3 regions of the Chryseobacterium sp. WG14 genome follow, and region 2 is predicted to be linked to each of the others. Evidence: riboswitches for the same ligand, from Rfam matches in the RefSeq annotation. Region 2 holds a riboswitch; each other region holds the start of a gene.
The links. Region 2 has a riboswitch for S-adenosylmethionine ahead of MP478_RS22595 (alpha/beta fold hydrolase). Riboswitches for the same ligand answer to the same signal wherever they lie in the genome.

Region 1: another riboswitch for S-adenosylmethionine. It lies ahead of MP478_RS14235 (TonB-dependent siderophore receptor); the one in region 2 lies ahead of MP478_RS22595 (alpha/beta fold hydrolase).
Region 3: another riboswitch for S-adenosylmethionine. It lies ahead of MP478_RS13195 (TonB-dependent receptor); the one in region 2 lies ahead of MP478_RS22595 (alpha/beta fold hydrolase).

What each region holds. Positions count from the first base shown of each region.
Region 1 is NZ_JALCZD010000008.1:31,106-41,574, forward strand. It holds gene MP478_RS14195 (DNA repair protein RecN) at 1-800, shown strand, start outside; gene MP478_RS14200 (Dyp-type peroxidase) at 860-1,795, shown strand; gene MP478_RS14205 (hypothetical protein) at 1,873-2,064, opposite strand; gene fumC (class II fumarate hydratase) at 2,212-3,606, opposite strand; gene MP478_RS14215 (fumarate hydratase) at 3,743-5,350, shown strand; gene MP478_RS14220 (hypothetical protein) at 5,443-5,727, shown strand; gene MP478_RS14225 (helix-turn-helix transcriptional regulator) at 5,820-6,680, opposite strand; gene MP478_RS14230 (T9SS type A sorting domain-containing protein) at 6,849-7,871, shown strand; SAM riboswitch class I at 8,044-8,149, shown strand; gene MP478_RS14235 (TonB-dependent siderophore receptor) at 8,244-10,469, shown strand, end outside.
Region 2 is NZ_JALCZD010000007.1:235,554-246,022, forward strand. It holds gene MP478_RS13960 (glucosidase) at 1-850, opposite strand, end outside; SAM riboswitch class I at 1,039-1,146, shown strand; gene MP478_RS22595 (alpha/beta fold hydrolase) at 1,205-2,161, shown strand; gene MP478_RS22600 (ACT domain-containing protein) at 2,148-3,686, shown strand; gene MP478_RS13975 (O-succinylhomoserine sulfhydrylase) at 3,810-4,970, shown strand; gene MP478_RS13980 (four helix bundle protein) at 5,006-5,377, shown strand; gene MP478_RS13985 (homocysteine S-methyltransferase family protein) at 5,367-6,395, shown strand; gene MP478_RS13990 (fatty acid desaturase) at 6,479-7,570, shown strand; gene metH (methionine synthase) at 7,577-10,237, shown strand; gene metF (methylenetetrahydrofolate reductase [NAD(P)H]) at 10,330-10,469, shown strand, end outside.
Region 3 is NZ_JALCZD010000007.1:72,099-82,567, forward strand. It holds gene MP478_RS13170 (LysM peptidoglycan-binding domain-containing protein) at 1-1,038, shown strand, start outside; gene fabD (ACP S-malonyltransferase) at 1,109-1,984, shown strand; gene MP478_RS13180 (GYDIA family GHMP kinase) at 1,996-2,901, shown strand; gene pckA (phosphoenolpyruvate carboxykinase (ATP)) at 3,029-4,645, shown strand; gene MP478_RS13190 (type II 3-dehydroquinate dehydratase) at 4,779-5,186, opposite strand; SAM riboswitch class I at 5,426-5,523, shown strand; gene MP478_RS13195 (TonB-dependent receptor) at 5,607-8,540, shown strand; gene MP478_RS13200 (RagB/SusD family nutrient uptake outer membrane protein) at 8,558-10,051, shown strand; gene MP478_RS13205 (hypothetical protein) at 10,165-10,469, opposite strand, start outside.

The DNA of each region.
Region 1 (10,469 bases), on a different contig from region 2:
AAGCCGAAAATGTAGAAATTAATCCGGAGAACTTATTACTTCTTACAGAGCTTAATAATAAAATCAATGCCTTACTCTTAAAGCATAATGTATCAGACGTAAATGAGCTGATAGCAGTGAGGAATGAACTGGCGGGCGATCAGAAAGGCGCTTCAGAATTAGAAGCACAAATTATTGAAACAGAAGGAAATATTTCTGATAAAGAAAAAATACTCCAGGCTCTTTCTGAGAAACTTTCAAAAAACAGAAAAAAGAATGTGCCTATTTTTGTAAAAAAAGCAGAAACCCTTCTTAAAAAATTAGGTCTTGAAAAAGCAAAAGTAGATATAGAGCTTCTGGATATTCCTGAATTTAATGCATTCGGAAAAGAAAATATCCAGCTTTTATTTCAGGCGAACTCAGGATTTCCGTTACGACCTATTCAAACGGCTATTTCTGGTGGCGAAAGGTCAAGGGTTATGCTTGCTGTAAAGAAAATTATTGCAGAAAGTGATGACCTTCCGACTCTTATTCTGGACGAAATAGATACGGGTGTTTCAGGGAAAGTAGCTGAAGAAATCGGAAACCTTATGAGAGAAATGTCTAAAGACATGCAGCTTATCGTTATTTCTCACCTGGCACAGGTAGCGGCAAAAGGAAATGATAACTATAAGGTGGTAAAACAGGATGTTTCCGGAAGAACCCAATCTACAATTATTCCTTTAACAGAGGATCAAAAGCTAACCGAAATTGCCCAGCTGCTTTCCGGAAGTAAGATTACAGAAGCAGCTTTGGCACAGGCTAAAGAATTGATCGGTTAAAACTTTAACAGACTTGTAGATCAGCATTCTGTTACGTACCTTAATTCAAAAAAATAAGCATGAGTTTAGAATCGCAAAATGTTACGGATTACCCTAACACAAATACCATATTCATGGTTTGGAAGCTTAATGATGTTCCACAGCTGAAAGAGGTTTTCCAGGAGCTATGCGCGTTGGTTTTAAATCTTAATAATTCTGTTTTCAACAGATTTCCGGACAGCAGGGCCAGTTGTGTGATGGGAATTGGTTGTGAAGCATGGAAAAAGCTGAGCCTTCCGACACCTATGCCGAAAGAACTTGTGGACTTTGAAGAGATTAAAGGACTGAAACATACTGCCGTTTCTACTCCCGGAGATTTACATTTTCACTTAAGAGCAGACAATCAAAGTGTTATTTTTGACATGGGTATTGAGATATCCAAATTATTAAGTTCTGTGGCGGAAAGTATTCTGGAAGTTCATGGATTTAAATATTGGGATGCAAGGTCTATTCTTGGTTTTGTAGACGGAACAGAAAACCCACACGGAGAAGATCGTGATTATTTTGCGAAAATTGGAAATGAAGATTCCCAATATCAGGGAGGAAGCTATCTCTTTGTTCAGAAATATCTTCATAATATGGATGCCTGGAAAAGCCTTTCTACAGAAGACCAGGAAAAGGTAATCGGGAGGTCAAAAGATAAGGATATTGAAATGTCTGATGAAGTGAAACCGTCAAATTCACATATTGCGTTAGCGAATATAGAAGGGGAAAATGGCGAAGAACTTAAAATTGTAAGAGACAATATGCCTTTCGGAAATCCTTCCACGAATGAATTTGGAACCTATTTCATTTCTTATGCAAGTACTTTTAGCACCGCGAAAAAGATGCTTACAAATATGTTTATTGGCAATCCTCCGGGAAATTATGACCGGATTTTAGATTTCAGTACCGCGGTAACAGGAACACTTTTCTTTGTTCCAACCAGAAATATGCTTGACGAATTTTCAGGATAATATAAATAAAAAAGGCTGCTTCATCATTGAAGCAGCCTTTTATCAATTACTTACAGAGATGATATCAGATGATAATCTCAATCACACATTCCAATAGGAAGTTGGCACATGACAGTCTGGGAGCAGGGATAATCTGTTTGTGCTACGCAGCATGCAGAATATCCGTTATAATAGGCAGGATATTTAAATCTCCCCTGGCAGTTTGAAGCTAAATTTCCTCCTAGTACTTCCCTTAAGTTTTGTCTCTTTAATTTCGTTAAGTTTTTCATGGATTTTGTTTTGAAACTATATCACTAATTTATGAAAAAATAATATGCGAATCTGAATTTAATAAAAAATTGTTAGTCAGTATTTTGCATTACCAAAAAAGCCCGGGAATTCCCAGGACTTTACTGATATATATTCTGTTTTTAACATTATTTCAGGCTTCCCACCATGTCTTCAGGTTTTACCCATTCGTCAAATTGTTCGGCAGTTAACAAGCCCAGATTCACCGCTTCTTCTTTTAAAGTGGTCCCGTTTTTATGGGCTGTTTTTGCAATTTTTGCGGCATTTTCATAACCAATATGAGTATTGAGAGCGGTTACAAGCATTAAAGATTTGTCGACAAGCTCTTTAATTCTCTCATGGTTAGGTACAATTCCAACCGCACAATGATCATTAAATGAAATACATGCATCGGCAATCAGCTGGGCAGATTGTAAGAAATTGTAAGCCATAACAGGTTTAAAAACATTAAGCTCATAATTTCCCTGAGTTCCTGCAAAAGAGATCGTAGTATCATTTCCTAAAACCTGAGCACAAACCATAGTCAAGGCCTCATTTTGAGTAGGATTTACTTTTCCCGGCATGATAGATGATCCAGGTTCATTTTCAGGAATATGGATTTCACCAATTCCAGATCGGGGTCCGGAAGCCAGTAACCTGATGTCCTGTGCAATTTTGAATAATGATACGGCAAGCTGTTTTAAAGCACCATGACTTTCAACAATAGCATCATGAGCAGCAAGGGCTTCAAATTTATTTTCAGCAGTAATAAAAGGCAGGTTGGTAAACTTTGCAATATGCTCGGCTACTTTTACATCATAGCCGTTTGGCGTATTCAATCCGGTTCCTACTGCTGTTCCGCCAAGTGCAAGTTCAGAAAGGTGAGGCAGGGTATTTTTTAAAGCTCTTAATCCAAATTCCAACTGAGCAACATATCCTGAAAATTCCTGCCCAAGAGTAAGGGGAGTAGCATCCATCAGGTGAGTTCTTCCGATTTTTACAACGTCCTTGAATGCTTTGGATTTTTCAGATAATGTATTTTTTAATTTTTCTACAGCAGGAATCGTTACTTCCACTACTTTTTTATACGCTGCAATATGCATCGCTGTAGGATAGGTATCATTGGATGATTGAGATTTATTGACATCGTCATTTGGGTGAATTTCAGATTTTTCTCCTAAAGTACCCCCATTATTGACATGTGCCCTGTTGGAAACAACTTCATTGACATTCATGTTTGACTGGGTTCCTGAGCCGGTCTGCCAAATAACCAGTGGAAACTGATCATTGAGCTTGCCCTCCAGAATTTCATCACAGACTTTAGCAATCATATCTCTTTTTTCAGCGGGAAGAACTCCCAAATCACTATTGGCGTACGCTGCTGCTTTTTTCAAATAGGCAAATGCCTCAATGATTTCATGTGGCATTGAGCCCTCAGGACCTATTTTAAAATTATTTCTGGAACGCTCTGTCTGTGCTCCCCAAAGTTTATCTGCAGGTACCTGCACTTCGCCCATGGTGTCTTTTTCTATTCTGTAATTCATTGTGATTGAAATTTTTATAAAGTTACTGATAACACCAGAATTTCGCAATTTATAATCATTATAAATATCAATTTTAATGACTGATTTTACTCATATTTTTTACGGTAGCCGTATTTTTGCGCAAACAAAAAATTGAATGGAATTTAGATATCAGGATCCGTATCCAATTCAGAAAGATGATACGGTGTATAAAAAGCTTACATCAGATTATGTAAAAGTTGAAAAATTAGGAGACAGAGAAATCTTAACTGTAGATCCTAAAGGGTTGGAATTACTTGCTGAGGAAGCTATGGCGGATGTTTCTTTTATGTTGCGTTCTTCTCACTTAGAGAGTCTTAGAAGAATTATTGATGATCCTGAAGCTACAGATAATGATCGATTTGTTGCTTATAACTTGCTACAGAACGCTGCAGTAGCTGCTGAGGGAGCTCTTCCTTCTTGTCAGGATACAGGAACAGCAATTGTAATGGGTAAAAAAGGAGAAAATGTATACACAGGAGTAGACGACGGTGAGTTTTTAAGCCGTGGAATTTTCAATACCTACCAAAAAAGAAACTTAAGATATTCTCAGGTAGTCCCTTTAACCATGTTTGACGAGAAAAATTCAGGATCAAACCTTCCGGCACAGATTGATATCTATGCTAAAAAAGGAGATTATTATGAGTTCTTGTTTTTAACAAAAGGAGGAGGTTCTGCCAATAAAACATTTCTGTACCAAAAGACAAAATCTTTACTGAACGAAAAGTCTCTTGAAGAGTTTGTCAAAGAGAAAATTTCAGATCTTGGAACGGCAGCCTGCCCTCCGTATCACCTTGCTTTAGTCATTGGAGGAACTTCTGCAGAAGCGAACCTTGCCGCTGTAAAGAAAGCTTCCGCTAAATATTATGATCATCTTCCGACAGAAGGAAATGAAGCCGGGCAGGCGTTCAGAGATCTTGAATGGGAAGCTAAAGTTCAGAAAATATGCCAGGAAAGTGCTATTGGAGCACAGTTTGGAGGGAAATATCTTACCCATGACGTACGAGTGATCAGACTTCCAAGACACGCTGCTTCATGTCCGGTAGGAATGGGAGTTTCCTGTTCTGCAGATAGAAACATTAAAGGAAAAATTACAAAAGAAGGAATTTTCCTTGAGCAACTGGAACAGGATCCAAAAAGATTCTTACCAGTTACACCTCCTCATTTGGAAGAAGCCGTGGAAGTTGATTTGAATAAGCCTATGCAGGATATTCTAGCTGATCTTTCAAAATATCCAATCAAAACAAGACTAAAATTAAATGGTACTCTTATCGTGGCTAGAGATATCGCTCATGCTAAGATCAAGGAACTGATAGATAGTGGAAAACCAATGCCAGAGTATTTCAAAAACCACCCGATTTATTATGCCGGGCCTGCAAAGACTCCGGAAGGAATGGCATCAGGAAGTTTCGGACCTACTACTGCTGGAAGAATGGATGTGTATGTTGACGAGTTTCAAAGCCATGGCGGAAGTATGATTATGCTGGCTAAAGGAAACAGAAGTAAAGATGTTGCAGATGCATGTAATAAATATGGAGGGTTCTATCTTGGATCTATCGGAGGGCCTGCAGCTATCCTTGCAAAGGATAATATTGTATCTGTAGATGTAGTGGATTTCCCTGAATTGGGGATGGAAGCCGTAAGAAAAATTGAAGTAAAAGACTTCCCTGCATTCATTATTACAGATGATAAAGGAAATGATTTCTTCGCAAATCTTGCCCACTAGTTAGTTTAAAATTAAAATAAATTATAAAATAGAGCCTATATCTTTTGTGTAAAAAAGAAAAAAGCTCTATTTTTGCCTAAAATCTAAAGAGAATGATAACTATTTTATCAGCATTTTGGCCGTTCTACCAGTTCCTATGGACTGTATTCTTTATTACTATGTTCTTAGTAGGGTTCTGGTGTATTTTTATGTTCTTCGGATTGGTCATTCCAATGTGGCTTACGGAAGGTTTGAAAGAATACTTTGGAAAAGTAAAGGCTTTCGATCCTGAAGATATCAGAAGAAAGAATATTTATGAGCAGGAAGGTGTAGAGGTTCTTTACAACCAGCCTAAGGGTAACGGACCTTTCATTCACGATCACGGACATCATCATTAATTGATTGTCATTGCTTTTTCACCTTAATTCTGAAAAAGTAATATCAAAGCAAAACAACATATATAAACCGCTTAATTTTTTAGGCGGTTTTTCTATTTGTTATTTCTCAAATTTTCAGGAGCAACACCAAATTTCTTTTTAAAGGCGCGTGTAAAATTCTGTACATATTCATACCCGCATTCAATAGCGATTTCTTTGATCATTACATCACTGTTGGTAATCAGTTTTTTCGCCTTTAGCATTCTTAGTTCAGAAATATAATGGGAAATGGTCATATGATACTGGGTTTTGAATTCCTGCCGGATTATATTCTGATTAATCCCGAGTAGTTTTCCTATTTCTTCAGCCTTTATATTGCTGTGGTAATTTTCATCCAGGTATTTTTTGATCATTTCCGGAGTCCCCGGTTTTGATGGTCCCCTGTTTTTTTCATGGAACTGCTCAAATACAAGAATAAGAAGCTTAATAATCTTTGCCTCGATAAACAACTTCTGAATAACACCTTTCTTTGGAGAATCTATGATTTCTTTAAGAATCATATGCATTTCAACGGTCATGCTGGGAGGTGTTTCTTTATGCAGATAGATGAAATTATTCGTGATCATATTTTCCAGTATATCCGTGCTTTCCTGGCTGGATTGAGGATTAATAAGGTTGACAATATACTGATAGTCAATCCGGATCAGTAAATATTTGAGTGCTTCCTGACTGTCACAGCGTAATTCAGCTTTATTTTCTTCAGAAGAATAATAAAGGATGTATTGATTTTTTCTAAAAACCATTGGGAGCAGGCAGACAGATTTTTCAAGATAAATGTCTGACCCCAACAGGAAGAGCAGAGTAAAGCTCGATCCAGCTTCCAGTATTGAAGTTCTTGAATATCGTTCGGAACAAAATTCTATGCTAATATTATCTGAGGCAAACAATATCTTTTCTCCATTTAAATAACTCATAATCAGCATTGTTTTTAATAATATTCATATATAACTCCTATACCGGATAACTAAAAGTTGGGAAATGATAACTCTGAATTAAACGGGAAAGCTACTTTTGTGCAAAATTAATTAAATTTAGAATAATTAAAAATAATATTGATTATGTTTGAAAATCTATATTTTTCGATGAGAAAAATAAATGTGGGAATGATGCTGATATTCATTGCTTTGAATAGTTTATATGCACAGGGAAATCCACAAAACTGTACCAATACAGATCCTGGAAATAATCCTGGAGATGTAGGATGTGTGAAATTTACATACCGTGGCCAAACAGTTTCTTATACTACGGTAAGAGGAAATGATGGAAAAATATGGCTGCAGCAGAATCTGGGAAGTTCTAAAGTAGCCTCTTCTCTGGATGACGAAGCTTCATATGGTGATCTTTTTCAATGGGGAAGATGGGATGATGGACATCAGGAAAGAAATTCTGCCACCGTTTCTGCTCCAACCCCTAACAGACCGGATGGTTTAGCAGGAGTGAGCTCGTACATTATAGGAACACCCGCGTGGTGGTCCACTCTTGAGCCTACTGATGAATGGACTGCAAAGAACATAGATGGGCTAGGAAAAACAGTGGGTGTAGACCCATGCAAGGCAATAGGTGCTGATTGGAGAATGCCAACACAGACAGACTGGGCAAGTATTGTTAGCCTTGAAAGTGTTACGGCTCCCGCAAGTGCTTACAGCAGTCATCTGAAATTGCCTGCAGGAGGATATCGCAGTTCTTCAGACGCTAGTTTTACTTTTGTAGGAAAGAGAGGATATTTTTGGAGTTCGGATATATCCGGACTTGGAGGGAAATATCTGTACGTAGGGACCATAAGTGCGAATGCTTCAGCAGGGGCACCCAGAGGGCAGGGGGCATCGGTAAGATGTATTAAACCTACCTCGGAACTTGCTACTTCGGAGGTAAGACTCAATCATAACAACATAGGGGTTTATCCCAATCCAACAAAAGGAATTCTGACCATTAAAGCAGCTTCCACAATTGAAAGTATAAACATAACAAATACGGTAGGACAAAAGATGGACGCCGGGTTTTTAAATGATCAGATGAATATGACAGGACTTCCGGACGGTTTATACATTGTAGAAATAAAATTAAAAAACGGACAGACGGTTTCTAAAAAGATTATTAAAGGATAAGCAGTCTTCTTGTAGAATCACTGTATTCCCTTTACATAAAATAGTTCACTTCAATTACAATTACTTTTATTAGGGAGGCTTATGAAATTTTTCATAAGCCTTTTTTATGCTGCGTTTGTAAATCGTAAAAACGGCTTTTGCATATTGAAAAAAATAGTCTACTTTTGCAGTAGATTTATCAAGAAAGGTGGAGGGATTTGGCCCAAAGAAACCTTAGCAACCTACACAATTCCAACAGTGTAAAGGTGCTAATTCCAACCCGATGGGGGAGATAATTGAAGTCAATATTCTTATATGAATTCCATTTCTTGAAGTCTTGTGTGTCTGAGGATTGATTCTCGGAATGTATAATAATTTTTGCAGGAACAAAAGATGAAAAAAGTAAGCATAGCTGTATTATTGCTTGGTGCCATTGGGATCGCTGCCCAGGAACAGGAAGAAAAAGGAAAACAAATTGAAGATATTATCATCGTAGGCAACCGAAATGTTAAAAGGACAAAACTAGAGACGCCGGTTCCTGTAGATGTTATTAATATCGATAAAATACAGAAAGCATCCCCACAAATAACGGTTCAGGATTTATTGAACTATGTCATTCCCTCATTTAATTCTGTAAGACAGTCTGCTTCTGACGGAACCGAGCATATTGATCCAGTGACATTGAGAGGAATGGGCCCGGATCAGGTCTTAGTATTGGTTAATGGGAAAAGAAGACATACCACTTCTTTGGTCAACTATCAGAATACAGTTGGAAATGGTTCTGTGGGAACAGATTTGAGTACAATTCCTGTTATTGCTATTGAAAAAATTGAAGTATTAAGAGATGGAGCAGCGGCACAGTATGGCTCTGATGCCATTGCGGGAGTAATCAATATTATTCTCAAAAAGAATGCAGGCGCATCAGCAAGTATTACCTACGGATTAAGCGGAAGGAATGATGGGGACACCTACCAGGCAGGAGTTAATTACGGGGCATCATTAGGAAAAAAAGAAGGTTACGTCAATCTTTCGTTACAGCTAAGCCACAGAGGAAAAACAACAAGGACTCAAAATCATGATTTAGATATTTTCGGAAATAATTTTGCGTATCCTTTCGCTGATGATCCTGAGGCCGCAAGAGCTGCAGATGATGAGGAAATTAAAAAAAGGGGTTTAACCCGTGATTACTTCAACTTTCAGATTGGAGACGCACAGATCAAGCAGGCGCAGCTGTTTTTTAATTCAGAATATTCTTTTAATAACAATTTTAAACTTTATTCCTTTGGAGGCTTCAGTATTAAAGAAGGAAAAGGATATGGTTTCAGAAGGCTTCCCAGTGAAACGTTTAATGTTGTTTCATCCATTTATCCCAATGGATTTCAGGCGGAGCTGGGATCTCAGGTATATGATATCTCTTATGCCGTCGGAGCAAAATATAATGTAAACAACTGGCTTTTTGATGTAAGCAATACGTTTGGAAACAATACGTTCAATTATAATGTAAGCAATACGAATAATGCTTCTTTAGGAGCAAAATCGCCGACCCGATTTTATGCCGGAGCACACAGTTTTCTGCAAAATACCCTTAATCTTGATGTTTCTAAAAATATAAATAACTTTAATATAGCATTTGGAGGTGAATTCAGATTTGAACAATATCAGATCAAATCCGGAGATCCTGCATCTTATACTCAGTATGATGTTAACGGAAATGTAGCTGGTACGGGATCAACAGTGATCGGAGCAGGAGGATCGCAATCATTCATTGGCTTTTCACCGGATAATACTTTAAAAAAAGACAGGCATTCTACAGCGGTATATGCTGATATATCTTATGATTTGGATAAAAAGCTGAATATTGATGCAGCAGCAAGGTTTGAAAACTATTCTGATTTTGGAAATACCCTGAATGGAAAACTAGCCGTACGGTATGAGTTTATAAAAAATTATGCTGTAAGAGCAGCAGTAGGAACAGGTTTCAGAGCTCCTTCCCTACAGCAGCAGTATTTCAATAATTCTTATGCAGATATTTCAACTTCAGGATCTACGATTGTAACCAAAGGGATTTTTAATAATGACAGTAAAGCTGCACAGGTGCTTGGATTTGATAAGCTAAAACAGGAAACCTCTGTCAATGGAAGCGTTGGATTTACTTTAAAGCCGGTGAAAGGCCTATTCATTACTTTAGACGGATACTTCATTAAAGTGAAAGACAGGATTGTCATTACAAGTAATATTACAGATTCCAGGTTATCAGACCCTGATGTAGTAGGCGTGGGAAAAGAGGTCGAAAGCGGAAGATTTTTTGCTAATGCTATTGATACCGAAACCAAAGGAGTGGATCTGGTTATTTCCTATGACTGGAAGTTGGGAGACGGAAACCTTAATATAAACCTTGCCGGAAATTATACAGAAACAAAAATTACAGATTTTCATTTTCCTCAAAACTTAGAAACTCCTCAGAATGAATTTTTTGGACCCGACCAGATCAATATTATTGAAACTTTATCACCCAAAACAAAGGCCTCATTAGGATTGAATTATGGGATTGGAAAGTTTAATTTTCTCGTAAGAAATACCTATTTTGGTAAAGTAATAAGGGACGGATATCCTTTTGGA
Region 2 (10,469 bases):
CAGGATTTACAGTGTCTCCCTTGTGAATAATAAAGTCATTAATACCGTCTTTGAAGTAAGTATTTTCAATCTTGGGAGCTCCGTAAAGCTTGGAAGTATTGGTTTCATTATCACAAAATACCCGTTTTGCATTCCCATTTCTGGAATATAGCTTTTTAATCGAAATACTGTCATGACCAATGCTGATACTCCCATCATGAGAAGAAGTCATTTCGCCTTTATAGGTATTATATCCCCATTTCCAGTTGTTTCTGAACCATGCCGTTGGTGCTACCACAATTGGTGCGGCGTGCTGGCTTCGGTTACATACCGTAACCCTTACTAAAATATCGTTATGGTCAGCCTTACAATATTCAATGAAAATATCAAAATATTCATCGTCGTTGAAGATTCCGGTATCAAAAATTTCATATTCCGGTTCCTTTTTGCTGCGTTTTCCGTTTTCTGTAAGAAGCTCATCATAAGGAAATGCATTGATCGGATACTTATAAACCATTTTCATATAGCTATGAGTAGGAGTATTATCCAGGTAATAGAAAATTTCTTTGATATCTTCACCATGATTTCCCTGAGGATTGCTCAACCCAAAGAACCGCTCTTTTACAATTTTATCTTTCTTGTTCCAAAATGAAAATGCAAAACAGAACAGCTGCTTGACATCGGAAATACCTGCAATACCTTCTTCTCCCCAACGGTAGGCATAGCTTTCTGCATTGTTATGATTGGTAAAGTTCCACGCATTTCCGTTTGGGCTGTAATCTTCACGTACATTTCCCCATTGCCGGTTGCTTACATAAGGTCCCCAGTTTTTCCATTTGGAATCTTGTAATCTTTCTTTTTCGGAGGTCATATCACATCATTTTTCTATACGAAGTTAGTTTTTTTGAAAAGTAATTCCAATTCCTATCATCTGAATAATTCTTAATATACCCTTGAAATACTTGTATTTATGGGGAATATTAAAATATTAAATTATTTTTTTTTGAAATTAAAAGAAAAAAACTACCTTTGTACCATTCGTTCATTCAAATATTGAAAATGTTATCAAGAAAGGTTGAGGGATTAGACCCTATGAAACCTTAGCAACCCTTTGTGCAAGCAAAGAAGGTGCTACGTTCTACCAAAATAATTTTGGACAGATAACTACTGAAGTTCTTTTCAGCCATTTCCTGTGGCATTTTCAATTGTATTAAAAATAATAGAATTGAAAACAGAACTAAACTATATTAATCTTTCGTATCAAACCAATTCCCAAAAGGAATATTATATCCCGTTGAGCTATGAGCTTTTCGGGAAAGACCTGTTTACTGCACCCATTATTTTAATCAATCATGCGCTAACCGGAAACTCAAATGTATCCGGAGAAAAAGGATGGTGGAAACAATTAATTGGTGAAAATCAGGTAGTTGATACAAAAAAATATACAGTTCTGTGTTTTAATATTCCCGGAAACGGATATGATAATTTTTTAATTGAAGATTATGAAGATTTCACCCCGGCAGATATTGCCAATATCTTTTTGAAAGGGCTGGAAACTTTACAGATCAAAAAACTATATGCCATTATTGGAGGCTCTCTGGGAGGAAGCATTGCTTGGGAAATGCTTACAAAGCAGCCTAAACTGACGGAAATATTTATTCCTATAGCCTGTGATTACAGAACTCACGATTGGCTGCATGCACAATGTCTGGTTCAGAAGTTTTTATTGAATGATAAAGATGAACCTCTGCAAAAAGCCAGAATTCATGCTATGTTGTGTTACCGGACTCCACAATCACTCAATAACAGATTTCAAAACAAATACAATAAGGAGAAAAAAAGCTTAGAATCGGAAGATTGGCTGGTTTATCACGGTAATGCATTAAACGATAGATTTAGTTTAAAAGCATATAAGCTCATGAACCATCTGTTAATGAATATCAATGCAGATGAATCAATGCTGGATAAAGTCCAGGCACGAATGCACATGATCTCCGTTGATACAGATTTATTCTTTCCTGCTTCTGAGATCAGGATGTGTTTTGAAAGAATGGCAGAGAAAAATAAGAATGTTTCTTATCACGAGATCCAGTCAGTACATGGGCATGACGCCTTCCTAATGGAATACCAACAATTAAATACTATCATAAAAAATATTTTATATACTCATGAAAAATGCTAACGAAATAAAATTTTTGAAGAACAGATCAATCATTAAATTTGAAGGAGAAGATTTCCTTGGAGAAATCGGAATTGACGGACGAATTTTTAAAGCGCTCACTTTAGCGCGTATCAGTGTAGGGGTAATTTCCCAGCAAGCTATAGAAAACGGAATCTCTATTTTGGTTCAGGAAAATGATGCAGAAAAAGCAGTGGCTTGTCTTATCGATGAATTTGAAGCAGAAAGAAAATCGGGAAAAGTTTCCCAAATCTACAGCATCAATAATGTTTCTGTACTCGGATTTGTAGCAGAAGATTTTAATAAAGTCCTTGCTGAGCTGGCCAGAAATAATGTTTTTCCATTACTTTTAAACCAGGTTTCAGGAGAAAACAGAGTAAACATCGTAGTAACATCGTCACAGGATGAAAAAACCAGAAATATCTTAGAATCTGAAATATTCAAAAAACCAAAAACGGTTCACCTGGCAATTATAGGCCATGGAAATGTTGGAAAAACATTAATTGAACAGGTTCTTGAATCTTCAGAAGAAATTAAAAGACGCAAGAAAATAGACTTAAAAGTAGTTGCAGTAGCGAATTCAAAGAAAATAGCTTTCAATAAAAAAGGATTTGATGCAAATTGGAATGATGAGGTTCTAACAGCAGAACATTCATCAGATGTTCAGGAACTGATCAGATTCTCCAATGAAAATCAATTAGAAAATCTGATTGTCGTGGATAATACGGCGAGTAAGGATTTTGTAAAAAACTATCATGCCTTAGCCGAAAACGGATTTGACCTGGTTTCTTCCAATAAGATCTTCAACACACTTCCTATTGAAGAATATCGTAAACTAAGATATACGTTGAGTAAAAACAACAGACGGTATTTGTATGAAACAAATGTAGGAGCAGGTCTTCCGTTAATTGATACCATTAAATTATTACACCTTTCAGGAGAAAATATTACAAGAATAAAAGGCGTATTCTCGGGGTCTCTAAGCTATATCTTCAATAACTTCTCTGTAAGAAACGATAAGTTTTCCAAAGTTATCGGAGAAGCAATGGAGAAAGGGTACACAGAACCGGATCCGCGTGAAGATCTTTCTGGAAATGACGTAGCAAGAAAACTTCTGATTTTGGCAAGAGAGCTGGATCTGATCAACGAATTCCAGGATATTAATATTCAAAACCTGATTCCTGAAAATCTTCTGGCTGTAGAGAAAAGTGAATTTATCTCAAGATTGGAAGAACTCGATGAAGAATATCAGAAGATTAAAGAAAACCAGGAGCCTGGGCATGTACTGCGTTATGTAGGAGATCTGCACGGAAATCTGCAGGAAGAAAAAGGACAGCTTGATGTCAAGCTAGTTTCTGTACCTGGAAGTTCAGCATTAGGGCAGTTAAAAGGTTCAGACTCCATATTTGAGATTTATACAGAAAGCTACGGTGAAAATCCAATTGTTATTATGGGAGCCGGAGCCGGAGCGCAGGTAACTGCCAGAGGCGTTTTCGGAGATATTTTAAGAGTAAGTGAAATAAAATAAAATTAATATAACAATCTGACAATATAAAGTTTACCAATATTTATAAATGGACGTTCTGAGCGTAGCGAAGAATCTCATTGCTATATTGTTAGACTGCTATATTGGTAAATTAATTAAAACTATATGGAGAATTTTGAAACATCAGCAATAAGAACCCAAACTGAAAGAACCCAGTTTGACGAGCATTCCACGCCATTATATCTTACATCCAGCTTTATTTTCCAGGATGCCGAAGATATGAGGGCAAGTTTTGCCGAAGAAAAGCCTAAAAACCTATACAGCCGTTTCTCTAACCCGAACGTAACGGAATTCACAGATAAAATTGCTAAAATGGAAGGTGCAGAAGCAGGATATGCATTTGCGACGGGAATGGCGGCAATTTATTCCACATTTGCAGCATTATTGAATGCCGGCGATCATATTGTAAGCTGCCAGTCGGTTTTTGGATCTACCCATACCTTGTTTACCAAGTATTTTCCAAAATGGAATATTGAAACCACCTACTTCAAGGCAGGCGATGCTGAAAATGTAGAAAAATATATCAAGCCTAATACAAAGATTCTATATCTTGAAACACCCACCAATCCTGCTATTGAGATTCTGGATCTGGAGTTTTTCGGGCAGATTGCTAAAAAATACAATCTTATTTTCATTGTAGATAACTGTTTTGCAACACCTTATCTTCAGCAGCCGATAAAATATGGTGCAGATGTTGTTGTACATTCAGCAACGAAGCTGATTGACGGACAGGGAAGAGTTTTAGGAGGAATTGCAGTAGGAAAGGAAGAGCTGATCAGAGAAATTTATCTTTTTGCAAGAAATACAGGACCTGCACTATCTCCTTTTAATGCATGGGTATTATCAAAAAGCCTGGAGACATTGGCAATCCGTGTTGAAAAACATTGTGAAAATGCATTGAAAGTAGCCGAGTTTTTAGAAAGTCACCTTAATGTAGAACTGGTAAAATATCCATTCCTGAAATCCCATCCGAACTATGAAGTTGCCAAAAAACAGATGAAGCTCGGAGGAAATATTGTTGCTTTTGAAATAAAAGGAGGTATAGAGGGTGGAAGAAACTTCTTAGACAAGATACAAATGTGTTCACTTTCCGCTAACTTAGGTGATACAAGAACGATCGTTACTCACCCGGCTTCTACAACGCATTCCAAATTGTCTGATGAAGAGAGAAACGAAGTAGGGATTACGGCAGGTTTAGTCCGTTGTTCAGTAGGGCTGGAAAATGTAGAAGATATCATTGTAGACCTGAAGCAAGCCTTAGATTAGTTGAGGGTTTAGGGTTGACAGTTTATAGATAAAAAATGAGTAGAGATTATACAGAATTAGAGGTTTGGATTGAAGGAAGAAAATTGGTTAACCTAACTTATATTTTGACCACAAATTTTCCTAAAGAAGAATTATTTGCTTTAACCAGTCAAATAAGAAGAGCTGCTATTTCAATCCCATCAAATATAGCAGAAGGATGTGGAAGAAGAACATCTAAAGATACATTACACTTTTTGCATATTGCCAGGGGATCTCTTTACGAACTGGAAACCCAATTTTATCTGGCTTTAGACCAAGTATATATTTCTAAAGATGATTTTGAAATTGTAAATAGAAAAATCCTTTTATGTAAAAAGCTTATCAGCGGATTTATAAATTATTACAAAAAAATAGAAAATGAAAAATAGCATACAAGACTTTCAACTCTCAGCTCTCAACTCTCAACTCCAAAAGCGTATTCTCATCCTCGACGGTGCCATGGGAACAATGCTTCAGCGTTACAAGTTTGAAGAAGAAGATTATCGTGGAGAGCGTTTCAAAGACTGGGAACATTCGGTAAAAGGAAATAATGACCTGCTTTCTTTGACACAGCCCCATGCGATTGAAGAAGTTCATAAAAAATATCTGGAAGCAGGTGCTGATATCATTGAAACGAATACGTTCTCAGGAACTACGATTGCGATGGCAGATTATCACATGGAAGAACTGGTCTATGAGCTGAACTATGAGTCTGCAAGAATTGCCAGAAAAGCCTGCGATGAATACACCGCAAAAAATCCTGATAAGCCGAGATTTGTGGCAGGATCTATAGGGCCTACAAACAGGACGGCAAGTTTAAGCCCCGATGTTAATGATCCTGGGTATAGAGCGATTACTTTCGAAGAATTGAGAGTAGCTTACAGGCAGCAATGTGAAGCACTATTGGATGGAGGATCAGATATTTTGTTGGTAGAAACCATCTTTGATACACTGAATGCCAAGGCCGCCTTATTTGCCATTGATGAACTTCAGGAAGAAAGAGGAATTACAATTCCAATCATGGTTTCAGGAACCATTACCGATGCCTCAGGAAGAACTTTGAGCGGGCAGACAGCAGAAGCTTTTCTGATCTCAGTTTCTCATTTGAACCTGTTAAGCGTGGGCTTCAACTGTGCTTTAGGGGCAGATCAGCTGACACCTTACCTGGAAACGTTAGCCCATAATTCAGAATTCTATGTTTCGGCTTATCCGAATGCAGGCTTACCGAATGCTTTTGGGAAATATGATGAGACACCGGAAGATATGGCCAGACAGATTAAAGAATATGTAGAAAAAGGATTGATCAATATTATCGGAGGATGCTGCGGTACTACTCCGGAACATATCAAGGCAATTGCTGATATGGTAGAAAAATATCCGCCAAGAAAATTGAAGGAATTTGTGTGATTTGATAGATTTTTTTAATCAAAATCAAGAATGTTGGCTGGATTGTAAATATTAACTTTAAATAAACCATAAAGTTTAATGTAATGGAAAAGCCGAGTTACTTAAAAAATTCAGACGATGTGAAACTGTTTAATGAACTGAGAAAGAAAGTAAACCAAAGGGTAGAAGCAATTCCTGAAAACAGGGATATTTATATTCAGGTGAAGGCTGTTATCCTGCCGTTGATCTATATAAGCTTATACTTTTTTGCAGTTCTCAACGCAGAAAAGCCTTGGATGTATATATTGAGTTTTATTGCAATGGGCATTTTTCTGGTTTTGATTTATTTAAATCTAATTCATGAAGCAGCTCATAATAATATTTATAAAAGTAGAAGACTGAATTTTCTGGTTTTGCACATTTTTGATTTTGTGGGAGCTAATTCCTACATCTGGAAAAAAAGGCATATAGCAAGTCATCATGCCTATCCGAATGTGGATGGCTGGGATACCGATATCGAGCAGAGTGGTTTGCTGTTAATCATTCCCTGGATCAAAGCAAAAGGGGTACAGAAGTATCAGGATAAGTTTTTCTTTTTAGTATATCCGTTGTATTTATTCAACTGGATGTTTATAAGAGATTTTAGAGACTTCTTTGATAAGGAAAGGGTGATTTTGAAAACCCAGGGAAAAATACCTGCGATAGAAAAAATAAAAATGATAGGCTATAAGTTGTTCTACTTTTTTTATCAGATTGTAATTCCTGTTATGTTCTTTAAAGTATCAGTAGGCTTGGCATTGGGAGCATGGTTTTTACAGGTGATTTCAGCAAGTATTTTTGCCTTGTTTGTTTTATTGCCCCTGCATCCGCTGCCTGATAATGCTTTTCCGAGATTAGACAGGAGTAATGGACTTCCATTCAGCTGGCTTCGTCACCAATTTGAAGTCACTAATGATTTAAAAGAAAACAATTGGCTGGTGAGAAATGTGTTGGGGAATTTTAATTTCCATGTTGCCCATCATTTATTTCCAAATTATAGCTATATGTATTATAACGAAATCACTGAGGAGATAGAAAAATTTGCTAGAGAGCATGGTTTAGCATACAAAAGATTTCCACTGATCACTGCTTTAGCCAAGCATAGAGATTTATTAAGGCAGAATGCAAATAATGCCTATTATATTTTAGAAGAATAAAATTAAATGAAGTATTTAAGATTATCGGGCCTTGAGCCTCTTATCATAACACCGGAGAGTAATTTCATCAATGTTGGTGAAAGAACCAATGTTGCCGGCTCCAAAAAATTTTTAAGACTTATTAAAGAGGAGAAATTCTCTGAAGCATTAGATATTGCCCGCCATCAGGTGGAAGGTGGGGCACAAATTCTTGATGTCAATTTTGATGATGGATTGATTGACGGAAAAGCGTCCATGATCAAGTTCCTGAACTTAATTGCTTCCGAACCGGATATCGCAAGAATTCCAATCATGGTGGATTCTTCCAAATGGGAAATCTTAGAAGCTGGTCTTCAGGTGGCACAGGGAAAATGTGTGGTAAATTCCATCAGCTTAAAAGAAGGAGAAGAAGAATTTATCAAACATGCAAAAGCCATCAAAAGATATGGTGCTGCTGTGATTGTAATGGCATTTGATGAGGTAGGGCAGGCAGATAGTCTTGAACGGAGAATTGAAATCTCAAAAAGGTCTTATGATATTTTGGTGAACCAGATTGGTTTTCCTGCCGAAGATATCATTTTCGATTTAAATATTTTTCCGGTGGCTACAGGAATGGATGAACATAGAAGAAATGCCATCGATTTTATTGAAGCAACACGGTGGGTAAGGAATAATCTTCCCTATGCATCTGTAAGCGGAGGGGTGAGTAATGTTTCTTTCTCATTCCGTGGAAATGATACCGTAAGGGAAGCCATGCATTCCGTATTTCTTTATCATGCCATCCAGGCCGGAATGAACATCGGAATTGTAAACCCTGCAATGCTGGAGGTTTATGATGAAATTAATAAAGAACTTCTGGAGCTTGTAGAAGATGTCATTCTTGATAAGAGAGAAGATGCTACAGAAAGACTTTTGGATTATTCCGAAAAACATAAGTCGGTAAAGAAAGAAAAAACCGAAGATTTAGAATGGAGAAACAATCCTTTGCAGGAAAGAATTACGTATGCACTGGTAAAAGGTATCGATCGTTTTATTGAAGAAGATGTAGAAGAAGCCAGACAAGTTGCCGAAAAACCGCTTCATGTCATAGAAATTAATCTGATGACCGGAATGGGAGTGGTAGGAGATTTATTTGGAAGCGGAAAAATGTTCCTGCCACAGGTCGTAAAGTCGGCAAGAGTAATGAAAAAAGCAGTTGCCTATTTACAGCCTTATATTGAAGCTGAAAAAGACGGATCAAGACCTGCGAATGGGAAAATTCTAATGGCAACAGTAAAAGGAGATGTTCACGATATTGGTAAAAATATTGTGAGTGTAGTTTTAGGCTGTAACAATTATGAAATCGTTGACCTTGGAGTGATGGTGCCTGCCGAAAAGATTATTCAGACAGCCATTGCAGAAAAAGTAGATGTCATTGGATTAAGCGGGTTAATTACTCCAAGTCTGGATGAGATGGTATATATCGCTTCAGAATTAGAAAGACAAAACTTAGATTTTCCTTTATTGATCGGAGGTGCTACTACATCAAAAGCACATACTGCTGTGAAAATCGATTTAAAATATAAAAATGCAGTTGTTCATGTGAATGATGCTTCAAGAGCAGTAAATGTAGTAAGTTCATTATTGGGTGACCGAAATAAAGAATATGTTTCAGATCTAAAGAATGATTACTCAGATTTCAGGGAAAAATTCCTGAACAGACAGGTTGATAAAGACTATGTATCAATTGAAGAAGCAAGAAAAAATCATTTTACAATTGATTGGGAAAATGAAGAGATTTTTACACCGAATAACTTAGGTATAAAAGTTTTTGAAAACCAGGATTTGCATGAGCTTCTTCCTTTTATAGACTGGTCGCCGTTTTTCAGAAGCTGGGACCTGCATGGGAAATACCCTAATATTCTAGAAGATAAGGTAGTAGGCGTTCAGGCTAAAGAGTTATTTAAGGATGCCCAGGTTATTTTAAAAAGAATTTTAGACGAAAAATTATTAACAGCAAAAGCCATCTTCGGAATTTTTAAAGCCAACTCCAATGAATCTGACGATATCTTAATCTTTGATGAGAATAATAATGAGCAGGCTAAGTTTTTAACTTTAAGACAGCAGGCTCAAAGATCAAAAGGAAAAGAATATTTGGCTTTAAGTGATTTTATTGCTCCTCAGAGTTCAGGAAAAACAGATTATGTAGGAGCTTTCTGTGTGACCACAGGTTTTGGAACAGATGAATTGTCCGCTGAATATGAAAAAGCCAATGATGATTATAATGCCATCATGGTAAAAGCATTGGCAGACCGTTTTGCAGAAGCTTATGCCGAGTTTTTACATAAAAAAGTAAGAACCGAGTACTGGGGCTATGCCAATCAGGAAAACTTAAGCAACGAAGATCTGATTGCTGAAAAATACAAAGGAGTTCGTCCTGCACCCGGATATCCGGCCTGCCCTGACCATTTGGAAAAGAAAACAATCTGGGATCTTTTAAAAGTAGAAGAAAATATAGGCGTTTACCTTACCGAAAGTTTAGCCATGTTTCCTACAGCAGCGGTTTCCGGATACTATTTCGGAAGCCCGCATGCAAAATACTTCGGTTTAGGAAAAATTACAGAAGACCAGCTTAAAGACTATGCTGCAAGAAGAGGGTGTACCATTCAGGAAGCAAGAAAATGGTTGTCACCCAACTTAGCAGATTAAAAAAAGTTTATAGTTCATGGGTGAGAGCTGATAGTTTGTTTACAAATCAAGACTCTTAGCTATCAACTATCAACCAACAACTAAAATATAACATGAAGATAACAGAACACATTAAAAACGCAAATGGCAAAACTTTATTCTCCTTAGAAGTTGTTCCGCCACAGAAAGGAATCGGTATTGAAGATCTGTATACGAACATAGATCCGCTGATGGAATTCAAGCCCCCGTTCAT
Region 3 (10,469 bases), 160 kb from region 2:
AAAAAGCAGGATCCTGCTTATGTGAAGAAAAACGGAGATGCTTTGAGCGTAGTGTTGATGCTTCCGTTTGGTTACAGCACGAACGAAACTCAATACCGGGGAATGGCATTAGACTTTTTAACCGGAGCTAAACTTGCTATTGAAAGAAACGCAAGAGGAGGTCAGAAACTGGATATAAAAATAGTGGACTCCGGAAACGAGGCTTCATTTAAAAATTCTCTGACACAGATTAACCCGGACAATACCGATTTGATTATCGGCCCATTCTTTAAGTCTAATGTAATTGACGTTTTGGATTTCACCAGAAATCAAAAAATTCCAATTGTAGCACCATTCGCTAATTCTCCGGAATTATACAATTACAGCAACCTGATTATTGTTGAAACAAACAATCAGACGTATGCCGATAAAATTGTTGAAGAAGTAAAAGCAGTATATTCAGATCAGAAAATATATGTGGTTGCAGATCCTAAGAAAGAAAATGCAAACTATATTAAAGCAGGTCTTGAAAAATCTGTTAAAAATCCAAATATTGTTATCGTTAATTCTCCGGCAGAAATTCAGCTGGATCAGAATATGATGACAGGGCAATCTGCCCCGGTTATTGCTGTTTTAGCTAATGATAATGATAGTATGGGTGAGGCTTTTGCCAACAGAATGATTGCTCTTTCTAAAGAAGCACAGGGAGTGAAAGCTTTCAGCTTATTCTATTCTCCGGTTTTTGAAAAGAAAGTAGATGAACTGAGCCAGGCAAACCTTGTATACCTGATGGATAGAAAGATCAATACTGACGGAGGATTTGAAAAAGAAATTCTGGCAGCCTATAAAACAAAATACTGTAAAACACCTCCAAAATATGCAATTGTAGGTTTTGATGTGGTGAATGATATGCTGACAAGAGAGAATAAAAAGGGAGAAATCTTTAAGCAGATGAATAAAGTTCAGACTCAGCTTGCAACAAAATTTGAGTTTGTAAAATCTAAAGCTAATGGAGCTTACGTAAACACCGGATACAGAGTAATCAGGCTGGTTCCCTAAATGATTTATATCTCTTTAACAGTATATTGTTAACAATATAGTTATATTTGCATAATATTTAATTCAGTACATGAAAGCACTTGTATTTCCTGGGCAGGGTTCTCAGTTCGTAGGAATGGGAAAAGAATTGTATGATTCTAGAAAAGATATCAAAGATCTGATGGAATCTGCCAATGAAATTTTAGGTTTCGATATTCTTTCCATTATGTTTAACGGAGCAGATGAGGATCTTAAGAAAACAGAGGTTACCCAGCCTTCAATTTTTATACATTCAGTAGCAGCATTAAAAGCAGTAAACGGTCTTGGAGCTGAAATGGTAGCAGGACACTCGTTAGGAGAGTTCTCTGCATTGGTAGCTAACGGAGTTTTATCTTTTGATGATGGTTTGAAATTAGTATCCGAAAGAGCTAAAGCTATGCAGGAGGCTTGTGATGCAAATCCAAGTTCAATGGCAGCTATTCTAGGACTGGAAGATGCCAAAGTAGAAGAAATCTGTGCTCAGATCAATGGAATTGTAGTTCCTGCCAATTATAACTGTCCGGGGCAGCTTGTAATTTCGGGAGAAACACCTGCAGTAGAAGAAGCTTGTGCTAAATTGAAAGAAGCAGGAGCAAAAAGAGCATTACTACTGGCTGTAAACGGAGCTTTCCATTCGCCATTAATGCAGCCTGCACAAGAAAGGCTAGCTGCAGCCATTGAGAAAACAAAATTCAGAAAAGCTACTATTCCGGTATATCAGAATATCACTACTACAGCGGTAACAAATCCTGATGAGATTAAACAAAACCTTATTGATCAACTTACCGGTCCTGTAAAATGGACACAGTCTGTTCAGAATATGATCAAAGATGGAGCTTCTAATTTTGTAGAAGTTGGACCTGGAAAAACCCTTCAGGGGCTGATCAAAAAAATTGACGGATCTGTAGACGCTGTTTCTGCAATCTAAAATAAAAAAATATGAACGCGATATTTTCACCGGGCAAGCTTATGCTTACTTCAGAATATTTCGCGATAGACGGAGCTCTTGTCCTGGCGGTACCTACCAAGCTTGGACAAGAGTTTTTTTTTGAAGAAAGAAATGACAACAAATCCCTGATTCTTTGGGAAGCATTTCATCAGAACAAATTATGGCTAAAGGCTGCTATAGATTATAAGAATTGGCAGATTCTTGAAGCTAATATTCCTGCAAGTGCTGAATTTATTCTAAAAACATTAAAGAATGTACAGCAGCTTTCCGACATAAAATTCAAAAACGATTGTACTTACCATTTAAAAACAAATCTTCAGTTTCCTGCGGATTTTGGACTTGGAAGCAGTTCTACCTTAATGAATAATCTGGCAGAATGGGCCAGAATTGATCCTTTTTATTTGAACTCCATCAGTTTGGGAGGAAGTGGATATGATGTTGCAGTCGCAAAAGAAAAATCTGCTGTTCTTTTTCAAAGTAAACCGGAAATCAAATATGAGAAGGTAACTTTCAGTCCTCCTTTTAAAAATGAATTGATTTTTATTCACCTGAATCAAAAACAAGATAGTAGGGAAGGAATCATTTTTTACAAGTCAAAAAAGAAATCTCCGGAATTGGTTGATGAATTTTCAGATATCACAAAGAAAATTTTGTTATGCAGTGAATTGCAAAATTTTTCTGAGCTAATGGCGGTTCATGAGCAAAAAATTTCCAATTTTCTTGAAATTCCTACAGTTAAAGAGAGATTATTCTCAGACTGCCCTTGTTTTGTCAAAAGTTTGGGGGCATGGGGTGGAGATTTCGTGATGAGTGCTAAATTTGGGAGCTATAAAGACTATTTTTGGGAGAAGGGTTTTACTAGTGTTTTTGAATGGCAAGATATAATTAATTTATAATCAATAATTTACAAGCCCCTTTTTTTATTTGCGATTCTGACTTATATCAGTATATTTAAACCACCTTTAACAAATAATTAATATTATTTTTGTTGAACTCAATAAAGAAATAGAAAATATAAGTAAAATGAAAAACACTAAAATCATCCAGGATTTAGAGAAATTAGGGATTAAAGGAAACTATGAAGTAGTATATAATCCTTCTTATGAAGAATTATATCAGGCTGAAGTTTCTCCTGAAAATCAAGGATTTGAGAAAGCTGAGCTTACAGAATCTGGCGCGGTATCGGTAAAAACAGGAATTTTCACAGGTCGTTCACCTAAAGACAGATATATTGTTCAGGATGATGTTACAAGAGATACAATTTTCTGGGATGGTAAAGTAAACTTACCTACCACTTCGGAAATTTTCGGGTCTTGTAAAGAACTAGTGATGGATCAGCTGGCAGAAGCAAAAAAAATCTATGTTGTAGACGCTTTCTGCGGGACAAATGCTGATACAAGACTTAAAGTAAGATTTATTGTTGAAGTGGCATGGCAGGCACATTTCGTGACCAATATGTTCATTCGCCCTTCTCATTTTGAGCTTGAAAACTTCGGAGAGCCTGATTTTACTGTAATCAATGGTTCTAAAACTACGAATCCAAATTGGGAAGCTCAGGGATTAAACTCTGAAAACTTCATCATGTTCAACCTTACTGAAAAACTACAGATCATTGGTGGTACTTGGTACGGAGGTGAGATGAAGAAAGGAATGTTTGCAATGATGAACTATTACCTACCATTAAAAGGTATGGCTTCAATGCACTGTTCTGCAAATGTAGGAGAAGAAGGTGATGTTGCTTTATTCTTTGGTCTTTCAGGAACTGGTAAAACTACTTTATCAGCAGATCCGAAAAGATACCTGATCGGTGACGATGAGCACGGATGGGACAATAACGGAGTATTCAACTATGAAGGGGGATGCTACGCTAAGGTTATCGATTTATCAAAAGAAAAAGAACCGGATATCTTCAGAGCGATCAAGAGAGATGCACTTCTTGAAAACGTTGTTGTGAACAATGGAGTGGCAGATTATACAGACGGATCAATCACTGAAAACACAAGAGTTTCTTATCCAATCTATCATATCAACAAAATTGTATTGCCATCTAAGGCAGGGCATGCTAAAAAGATTGTTTATCTTTCAGCAGATGCATTCGGAGTACTTCCTCCGGTTTCTATCCTGAATGAAGATCAGGCTCAGTACCATTTCCTTTGCGGTTATACTTCAAAACTTGCCGGAACAGAAAGAGGAATTACAGAACCTCAGCCATCTTTCTCACCTGCATTTGGTGAAGCATTCCTTACATTACACCCTACAATGTACTCTAAAACATTGATCGGTAAAATGAAAGAGCACGGTGCTAAAGCTTATTTAGTAAATACAGGTTGGAACGGTACTGGAAAAAGAATTTCTTTAAAAGATACAAGAGCAATCATTGATGCTATTATTGACGGTTCTATTGATAACGCTCCTAAAACTCAGGTTCCCATCATGAATCTTGAAATTCCTACCGAACTTCCAAATGTTTCTGCAGGTATTCTGGATCCTAGAGATACTTACGGTAATGTTTCCGAGTGGGAAGAAAAAGCAAAAGACCTTGCTTCAAGATATATTAAAAACTTTGAACAGTACTGTGATACTGAAGCCGGTAAAAAACTAATTGCTTCAGGACCTCAATTACAGGGACAGACTATCTAATAAGATTGCTTACAACATACACAAAAGCCTCATCACTGATGAGGCTTTTCTATTTTCAAATAGATGAATTGCTTATTTTTTCTACAACGCAATCATTTGCAGAATTTGCTAAACCTGAGGAGAAACTGAGAAATTATTTTAATCCCAGTAATGCTAATCTGTATCCCTCCATTCCGAAGCCAGACAAAACAGCATCGGTATTGGCGGCAGTCACAGACTTTTGCCGGAATTCCTCTCTTTTATAAATGTTGCTGATGTGAACTTCCACTTTAGGTTTCTGAATATTTTTTAAACAATCTGCTATGGCATAAGAGTAGTGTGTGAAAGCACCTGGATTGATGACAACAGCATCAAAATCATCTTCCTGAAGCCTGTTGATAAGCTCTCCTTCAATATTGGATTGATAATATTTTAATTCATAAGAATGAAACTCGGATTTTAAATTTTCCAAATAAGTTTCCATGGATATTGTTCCATAGATTTCCGGTTCTCTGGTGCCTAAAAGATTGAGATTAGGCCCGTTTATAATTAAAACTTTCATCTTATAAAAATAAAACTTTTTCCTTTAAAGAGTAGAATTTTATTTTTTTTCATTTTTCTCCTTTGCATTATCTATAATGATATTTGTCATGTTTGTTAAAGTGCCAATTTTTATAAGTCCTTATTTTACCGGCTTTTTAATAAAATATTAAGTTAATTTTTGAAAAATTATCATGAAAAATTATAAGTCTACTTGTTTTGTAGACTAAATATTTCTAGATTTGCAGTCATATTTCGATCGGCTTATAAAGAAAGATGGAGGGAACTGACCCAATGAAATCTTAACAACCTGCTCTTGTGCAAGGTGTTACATTCAGCCTTTAAAGGAAAAATAAGCATTAGGTTTATCGTATTTATCGATGCCCTTTGCTGTATTATCTGCAAAGGGCAAAATTTTAATATATGATAAACAAAATTGATTATGATTAATAAAAATTTGATTAGCTCAAAAATTTGGATTCCCCCTGTAGCGGTATTCTTTTTAGGAATTGGAAGCATACACGGGCAGGATACCAAATCTAAAAAAGATACACTCAATGAGAAGGAACTTGATGAAGTGGTGGTGGTAGCTTACGGAAAGGCTAAAAGAACCAGCTATACCGGTTCTGTGGCAACTATTTCCAGTGATAAGATTAACAACAGACCTGTTACCAATATTACCAAAGCATTGGAAGGACAGGTGGCGGGAGTACAAACAACAAGTTCTTCCGGACAGCCGGGATCTACAGCTACAATCAGGATCAGGGGAATTGGCTCTATCAGTGCATCCAGCGATCCTTTATATGTGGTAGACGGTATTCCTTTTGACGGAAATCTGAACTCTATAAGCCCTAATGATATAGAATCAATCAGTGTGCTGAAAGATGCTACGGCAAGTGCTCTTTATGGATCAAGAGGGGCGAATGGGATTATTATTATTACGACCAAGTCCGGTAAAAAAGGAGAAGCCAGAATCAACTTTAATATAAGCCAGGGTTTTTCCAGCAGAGCGGTAAAAGACTACGAACAGGTAAGTACAGATCAGTATTTCCAGCTGTATTGGGAAGCATTGAGAAACGGATACAGATCCAGTCAGGTCAATGGGCAGCAGGCAGCCCAGATGGCTACCAATAATCTTATCTCTGAACTGGGTATTAATCCTTATGGTGCTAATTATTCAAAACCTGTAGGTACAGACGGGAAATTGTTACCCGGAGCAACACCATTATGGAATGATGACTGGAGAGATGTTTTACAGAGAGTGGCTTCCAGGAATCAGGTAGATCTGGATATCAGTGGAGGAAGTGAAAAAAGCAATTACTTTTTCTCATTGGGATATCTTGATGATAAAGGGATTGCCATTGAATCCGGATTTAAAAAATACAGCACAAGGTTAAAACTCAACTCTGAAGTTAAGAAATGGCTGAATGTAGGGGTGAATTTAAGTTATACCAACAGTATTCAGCAGGCTCCTACGTCTTCAGATTCCAATACAAGCAATGTTATCCAGGCAGCAAGATCTGTTCCTTCGTTTTATCCTTATTATGAGAGAAACCCTGATGGATCATATATATTGGATGGGGCAGGAAACAGAATTTACGATTTTGGAAAATACAGACCTACCAATGCTCTTCAGAATCAAAATTTAGCGGCAACTTTACCTTTAGATAAAAATGAAAATAAAGAAGATAACTTCTCCGGAAAAGGTTTTATGGACTTCACATTCTTACCGGAGTTGAAGTTCAGAACAAGTTTTTCCGTAGATTTAGTCAATTATAATGGACATTATTATTCAAACCCACTTATTGGGCAGGGTAGTGAGATTGGAGGATCGGTCACAAAGTCAAACAGCAGAACTTTATCTTATACCACGAGTAATATTCTGACGTTTGATAAAAAATTCGGAAAGCATCATTTTAATGTGTTAGCAGGTCAGGAATTTTATAAATATGATTACCAGACAATCTCCGGTACCCGAAGTCAGTTTTCACTTCCATACTATTATGAGCCGGATGCTGCAGCCTTGTTGGGGAGTTTCAGTGGAAACAGTGATAAGGTCAGCCTGCTAAGTTATCTTGGAAAAGTGGAATATGATTTTAACAATACCTATTTCCTGTCAGCTTCAGGAAGGGCAGACGGTTCTTCAAGATTCTTTGAGGATAACCGTTGGGGGAAATTCTGGTCTTTAGGAGGTTCATGGAAGATTTCTAACGAGGAATTTATCAAAAATCTGAATTTCTTTAATCAGCTGACACTTCGTGCAAGTTATGGAGGGCAGGGGAATGATAAATTATTACAGCCTAATAAACTACCTCTTTATTACGCTTACCAGGAGCTTTATAAATTTTATAACAACCTTGGTGAGCCTGGTGCCGTACTTGAAAAAGCGAGAACCAACGGCTTAAAGTGGGAGACGAATCTTAATCTGAACGTAGGATTAGAGTTTGCGGTTCTTAATAACAGAGTAAAAGGAAATATCGAATATTTTGAGCGAAAAAGCCAGGATCTTCTATTTAATATGCCAGTAGCTCCGTCTTTAGGGATTAATGATTTCCCGGCCAATATCGGAACTATAAAAAATACAGGTTTTGAATTCTCCCTTTTTACGACGCCAATCAAGACAGATAATTTCCAATGGAATTTAGACCTTAACCTGAGTACACTGAATAATAAGATTACGAAATTACCTAAAGGTTCTATCCTTACCGGAACGAAGCTGTTACAGGTAGGAGGTTCTGTATATGATTTCTATATTCCGGAATGGGCAGGGGTAGATGCAAGTAACGGAAGACCGTTATGGAAAACCATTGGTACAGATGCTAATGGAAACACAGTGGAAGGGACTACTTCTGAATATGCAAAAGCAACAAGAACATTGCAGGGATCTGCATTGCCAAAAGTAACCGGAGGGCTTAGTACAAGTATTACCTATAAGAATTTCGACTTCTCAGGGTTGCTGACTTTCAAAATCGGAGGTAAAATTCTTGATACCGATTATACCTCAATTATGCATAACGGAAGCGCCGGAGGTCGTGCGTGGAGTGTAGAAATGTTAAACAGATGGACGCCTGAAAATCCTAATACGGATGTACCTGCATTGAGTACAATTACCAATAACTGGACGTCCAATTCTTCAAGATTCTTATATTCCGGAACGTATGCAAGACTTAAAAATGTAAGTCTGGGATATACTCTTCCTTCAGATTATTTTGAAAAACTTGGACTTAAAAAGTTCAGAATCTATGTTCAGGCAGAAAATCTTCTGACCTTCTATAAGCATAAAGGAATGGATCCTGAGCAGGCATTGGACGGTACTACTTATTACAGGTATCCTGCCATGAGAACAATTACTTTTGGACTTCAGGCAACTCTTTAACTTTTAAAATTGAAACAATGAAAAAATTAAAATATTTATCTTTTGCCTTACTTACAGCATGGTCATTGACCAGCTGTGAAAGTGACCTGGCAACAGCTCCTACCGATCAGGCTAATGATGTGGAAGTTTTTAAAACTGCTGAAAGTGCAGAAACAGTAATCAACGGAACCTGGGCCAGATTCAATGATGACGGAACTACTTATGCCAATATCGGGTATTCAACTGTTTTAAGAGCAAGTGATGCTATGGGAAGTGATGTTGCTGTACTGACTAATAAATATGGTTTTTCTTCTACCTATACATTTACAGAAATGGTCAATAATACAGCAAGCCGTCCATTATTTATCTGGTCGATGCTCTATTCTGCCATTAATAATATGAATAATGTGATTGCAAGGATTGACGGAACAGAAGGAAGTCAGGAAAAAAAGAATCAGGTGAAGGGCCAGGCAAAGGCTTTACGGGCTTTCTGTTATCTGAATCTTGCCAGTTTTTATCAGTTCAGTTACCTGAAAGATAAGACAGCATTAACAGCTCCGATCTATACGGAACCTTCAACGATAACTACTGTAGGGAAGAAAAGAGCAAGCCTGGAAGAGATCTATGCTTTAGTGAAAAATGATCTTACAGATGCTGATGATTTATTGAAAGATTATACGAGAAACAATAAAGATAAGATCAATCGTTCTGTAGTAAACGGGATCTTGGCAAGAACTTATCTGAATACAGGAGAATGGAGTAAAGCTGCAGCTGCAGCAAAAGTTGCAAGAGAAGGGTATCCTTTGATGGCTCCGGAGAAATATAAGGATGGTTTCAACGATATCAATAATGCTGAATGGATTTGGGGACACGGACAAACCCAGGAGCAGTCGGGGGCGAGTTATGCATTCCATTACCTGGATGTATCTTCTTCCGGAAGTTATTATTACAGTTTTATGGCTGATCCTTATTTTAAAGACCTCTTTGATGCTAATGATATCAGATATCAGCTTTTCTCATGGGATGGCCTTAAAGGGAGAGAAGGGTTGCTGAGGTATGCTAAGTTTAAATTTAAATCAGGGCTTATTGCTGATATCGTCTATATGAGAGCTGCTGAGATGTACCTGATTGAAGCGGAAGCAGAAGCAAGAAACGGAAATGTATCCCAGGCAGTCACTATTTTAAATCAACTAAAATCTGCAAGAAATGCTAATGTTTACAGTGGTTCTTTAGCTCAGAATAATGTGGTAAAGGAAATTTTAATTGAAAGAAGAAAAGAATTATTTGGAGAAGGTTTTTCTCTTTCAGATATCATCAGAACACAGGGGACAGTAGTAAGGAAACGTTTCGTAGATGCCAATGGAGAACCTGTTAAAGTTCAGGTTACCACACCGAACGGAACGGTAAAAACGGTTGATGGAAGAGGTCATACTAATTTTGCATTCCCTGATCAAACAGGATTTGTTCCGAATAGCAGGTATTACTTATTCAGCATTCCACAGAAGGAATCTGAAAACAACCCGAATTTATAGTTTATAACCCAATAATTAGATTTGATTTTTTTAAGCCACTGCACTTGCGGTGGTTTTTTTATTTTGATAAATGATTTGGTTGATAAATTTATAAATTATCTATGGTTAACAAATTATTTCCCCCTGGATCTATAATATACTAAAGAATCAAAAGTGTGCATAAAATTTTTAAAACTTTTAGTTTTTACAGTATCTATACTCTCTTTTTCGTTAAGAAAATGGCGAAAGTTTATTGATAAGGACCTTTTATTTGTTTTAATTATAATTGTATCATCAAGTTCAATAGAATTTGCTCTTTCTCCTATCTTTGTATTGTTATTAATAAGATAGATTTTATTCTTATCAAAACTTTTTCTTAAAAAAGTCCAATCCTTATCTGTTAGTTTAAACCTAAGCGTGTCAGAGGTATCAGGCTCGA